2 regions of the Mesorhizobium sp. LjRoot246 genome follow, and region 2 is predicted to be linked to the other one. Evidence: predicted binding sites of a transcription regulator. Region 2 holds the regulator's gene; the other holds the start of a gene.

Region 1 (2,404 bases), 440 kb from region 2:
CGGCGCCGGTGACGTCGGCGATCTTTCTTGGCGGCGGCGGCAGGATCGAGAAGGCGCCGGCTTCATCGAAGCCCAGCATGGCACCGCCGCCCGCCGTCACCACGCCGCTTTTGAGCCCTGCGCGTCTCAGCCCGGCGACGATGTCTTGCGGGGAAGTCGCTGCGTCCAGCTCTGCCAGTGCGATCGCTTCGCGCCGGTTCATGAAGACGACGGCCAGATTGCCCAGCACCGGCTTCAAACGCACGATCTTGGCCGGCGAAATGGCAATGGCGAAGACGGGCTTGCCGGCGGCAAGCAAGACCAGCCGCTCCAGTGCTGCCGTCGGCAGGTTGGCGTCGCAGAAGACAGCGTCGGCGGCAGCGATCACCTCGCGGACCCTGGAGCGCCTGATCTGCTTGGGAAACGCCAGGTCATAGAGCGCCATGTCGGCGAAGCCGACGATCAGTTCGCCGTCGCGGTCGATCAGCGCCGTATAGCTCGGCGTGGTGCGGTCGAGGAACACGGCCGACAGGTCGGCAATGCCAGCCTCGGCGATAGCGCGGGAAACTGTATCGGCCGCTGCATCGCCACCGCGCGCCGACATGAGCGACGCGGAGACGCCACGAAGCACCGCACTGCGCAATGCGTTGAAGACGCCGCCGCCGACATCCTCGCGCATCGTGCCGGGATTGGAGGCGGCAGGCACGTAAGCGCCGGACACCTGGCCACGCCGGTCGATATGGGCGCCGCCGATGGCCAGGATTTTCGCGGATTTCAGCATGCCGGCGATATGACCTTTGTTATTCCAGCCGCACAAGCGCTAGGCTGTGCGACGGAGCTTCGCATGCAAGGCGGCGATTCGGCAGGTCGAAACAACCGAGCCGTCTGGCCCAACGTATGGTGCATCCCTGATCGAATTCCTTGAACATAAAAAGAACAAATCCGGATATTGTTTGTTTTTCAGATATTTGATCCCTCTTGCCAAACGAGAACAAAAAAGGTACAAATGGGCAGGGATTACGGATTGTCCGGCCTTCATTGACGACCAAGGGGTGATGTATCATGGCTCAGAATTCTTTGCGGCTGGTAGAGGACAAGGCAGTGGACAAATCAAAGGCTCTGGATGCGGCGCTGTCGCAAATCGAGCGGGCTTTCGGCAAGGGCTCGATCATGCGGCTCGGCGCGAACGAGCAGGTCGTCGAGATCGAAACGGTGCCGACCGGCTCGCTTGGCCTCGACATCGCGCTTGGCGTCGGTGGCCTGCCGCGCGGTCGCATCATCGAAATCTACGGGCCGGAAAGCTCGGGCAAGACGACGTTGGCCCTGCACACCGTGGCTGAAGCCCAGAAGAAGGGCGGCATCTGCGCCTTCGTCGATGCCGAGCATGCGCTTGACCCGGTCTATGCCCGCAAGCTTGGCGTCGATCTCGAAAACCTCCTGATCTCGCAGCCCGACACCGGTGAGCAGGCGCTGGAAATCTGCGACACGCTGGTGCGCTCCGGCGCCATCGACGTGCTGGTGGTCGATTCGGTCGCGGCGCTGACGCCACGCGCTGAAATCGAAGGCGAGATGGGCGATTCGCTGCCCGGCCTGCAGGCCCGCCTGATGAGCCAGGCGCTGCGCAAGCTGACCGCCTCGATCTCGCGCTCCAACACCATGGTCATCTTCATCAACCAGATCCGCATGAAGATCGGCGTCATGTTCGGTTCGCCCGAAACCACCACCGGCGGCAACGCGCTGAAATTCTACGCATCGGTGCGCCTCGACATCCGCCGCATCGGCTCGGTCAAGGACCGCGACGAGGTCGTCGGCAACCAGACCCGCGTCAAGGTGGTCAAGAACAAGCTGGCGCCGCCCTTCAAGGTGGTCGAGTTCGACATCATGTACGGTGAAGGTGTGTCCAAGACCGGCGAACTTGTCGATCTCGGCGTCAAGGCCGGCGTGGTCGAGAAGTCGGGCGCCTGGTTCTCCTACAATTCGCAGCGTCTCGGCCAGGGCCGCGAGAATGCAAAACTGTTCCTGCGCGACAATCCCGACACCGCGCGTGAGATCGAACTGGCGCTCCGGCAGAATGCCGGGCTGATCGCCGAGAAATTCCTTGAGAATGGCGGCTCCGAAGGTGGCGACGACGGGTTCGAGGAGGAATCCGGCGCGATGTAACAGCCCCGCGATGTCGGCCGGAGTTCGGCCATAATCGCGTTCTATTATCTCAGGCTTATGTAATTGAGTTCCGCGTTATTGCGTTTTGAAACCGCCGGCCTAGCGCCGGCGGTTTTGCGTTTTGGCGGCGAGCCAGGCCGGTTCGAACTGCCCGGCAAAGACCGCAGGTTGGACCAATTCCGTGTTTCTGGACAGGGTGCGACGCGGCGGCTAAAAGGCCAAGTCTTATCTTCTAATAAGTCTAGAGCCCATTTCCGCCGGTTTT
Region 2 (2,404 bases):
TTTCGCAGCAGTCCGTCCTGCTGGTAGCGATCGCCCTGGTCACTGCGACGATGGCGACGACATGGCTGCGGCTCGCAGCCATCCCAGTCGCGCTTGCCGGCCTGTTGACCGTCTCGGACACACGCACGCCCGACGTGCTGATCTCGGAGGACGCCAGGCTGGTGGCGCTGCCAATCGGCGGCGGCGAGCTCGCCGTCAGCCGCGCACGGCCGAACGAATTCACGGTCGACAACTGGAAACGCGCGCTGATATCCGAAACCATCATCGTGCCGGAGGTGTTTGACAAGGGTGACGGACAATTCGAGATCGCGGATGCCACAGAACTGCCGCCGGGATCGCCGTTCTATTGCACCTCGGGCGTTTGTCTGGCCAAGCACCCGTCCGGCGCGATCATTGCCTATATCGAAGACCGGAAAGACACGTGGAAAACCTGCGGCTTCGCAGACCTGATCGTCATCAACGACGCCACCGCGTATGACGCCTGCCACAACCCGCTAGTTCTCGTGGTCACCAAGCGGCAACTGGCTCGCAAAGGCAGTGCCGCGATCTTCTTCGATCGCCAATCGGCAACCACGCCGGCGACGATTAGCTTCGCGGTGGACAGCCCATATCGGCCCTGGCACGCGCAACGCAAATTCTCGCGCGAGGCGAGGGGCCTGCCACCCTTCAAGAAACCCGAGAAGCCAATGGTCAGTCCGCAGACGTCTCAGTAGCGGCGGATCAGGCCGACGAGTTTGCCCTGCACCTTGACCCTGTCCGGCCCGAAAATCCGTGTCTCGTAGGCCGGATTGGCGGCTTCCAGCGCAATCGAGGCACCCTTGCGGCGGAACCGCTTCAGCGTCGCTTCCTCTTCATCCACCAGCGCCACGATGATCTCGCCGGGGCTCGCCGTGTTTGCGTTGCGAATGATGACGGTGTCGCCGTCGAAGATACCGGCCTCGATCATCGAGTCGCCCTTGACTTCCAGCGCATAGTGCTCGCCACCCATGATCATGTCCGGCGGCACCGAGATCGAATGCGTCTGATGCTGGATGGCATCGATCGGCACACCGGCGGCGATGCGGCCCATGACCGGGATCGACACTGCGGAGACCGCGTCGTCGTCATTACCGGGCGAAGGCATCCGCGAAGGCGCCGGCTTGAGCTGCCGGCCCAGACCACCACCCTGACCGAGGCTGCCCTGGATGACGCTTGGCGAAAACTTCTTTGCCGCGTTGAGGCCGGGCGCGATCGAATCCGGCAGCCGCAGCACTTCCAGCGCGCGTGCCCGGTTGGGCAGCCGGCGAATGAAGCCGCGCTCCTCGAGTGCCGTGATCAGCCGGTGAATCCCGGATTTGGAGGCAAGATCGAGCGCCTCCTTCATCTCGTCGAAGGACGGCGGAATGCCGCTCTCCTTCAGGCGTTCATGGATGAACATCAGCAGTTCATGTTGCTTGCGTGTCAGCATGGCGGCCCCCAGGTTGCCTGAAACCAGAATCGAAAAACAAACCCAGAACAAACCCTATCTGTTCCAGTTGTGTTCTGCAACTGTTTAAAGTTTAATGAATTTATTAAGGGGGCCGAAATTATTCGGTGGTGGCCAGCGAGCCGCACGCACGATTGCGCGCCGCCGTACTGCGCTTGCCGGCATTGAAATTATTATGGTTAATAGGCTGTGGCCCTACCCTCATCCCAGGCGTGGCATCAGCCGCTGATGGACCCGCAGCCGGGGCATTTCCCAGCTTTCCCGGCGTTCGCTTGCCGTGAACGAAACGAAGCCAAAATGCCAACCTTGGTTAATTATTGCACCCAGCGCGGCAGCCCGGCGGGGAATGCATTTGCGAGCTAGAAATTCGTCCCTCGGTCATCCGACCAGGAGGTAAGTCGGCGACAACAATCGGCGAGAGGGCTGCGTCAGGTAACGGCCTCCTTGACGGCAAAACGCTGGTCTTGCCATGCATTTGTGCGCAGAATGTCTTCCAGCACTTCAACCGCCAGCCACACATCCTTGTAGCCGACATAGAGCGGCGTAAATCCGAAACGTATGGTCGACGGCGCGCGGAAATCACCGATCACCCCGCGCTCGATCAGCGCCCGCATGATTTGATAGCCATGATCGTGAAGGAACGACACCTGGCTGCCGCGCCTAGTAGCGTCGCGGGTGCTTTCCAGGGTGAGACCATAGGCGCCGCACTTCGCTTCGACGAGCTGGATGAACAGTTCGGTCAGCGCGACGCTCTTCTTTCGCAATTCCGGCATGTCGACGTCGTCCCAGATGGCAAGCGCACCCTTGAGCGCCCGCATCGACAGCACCGGCTGCGTGCCGCACAGAAAGCGGCGAATACCGGTGCCGGCAACATAGCCTCGTTCGAACGCAAAGGGCCGCGCATGGCCCCACCAGCCGGTGAGTGGTTGGCTGATCTCG

What was found. Region 2 encodes LexA, which represses DNA repair genes until DNA is damaged. Its sites were predicted from a motif close to TGTTCNNNNTGTGTTCNG; they were not measured.
Region 1: a site for LexA is predicted at 901-918, ahead of recA (recombinase RecA). Genes of this name have one in related genera too.

The regions. Positions count from the first base shown of each region.
Region 1 is NZ_CAXUSN020000001.1:4,449,541-4,451,944, reverse strand. Features, by position in the region: gene ACSQ3L_RS21830 (carbohydrate kinase family protein) at 1-760, opposite strand, end outside; gene recA (recombinase RecA) at 1,042-2,139, shown strand.
Region 2 is NZ_CAXUSN020000001.1:4,007,828-4,010,231, forward strand. Features, by position in the region: gene ACSQ3L_RS19405 (ComEC/Rec2 family competence protein) at 1-713, shown strand, start outside; gene lexA (transcriptional repressor LexA) at 707-1,447, opposite strand; gene kynU (kynureninase) at 1,894-2,404, opposite strand, start outside.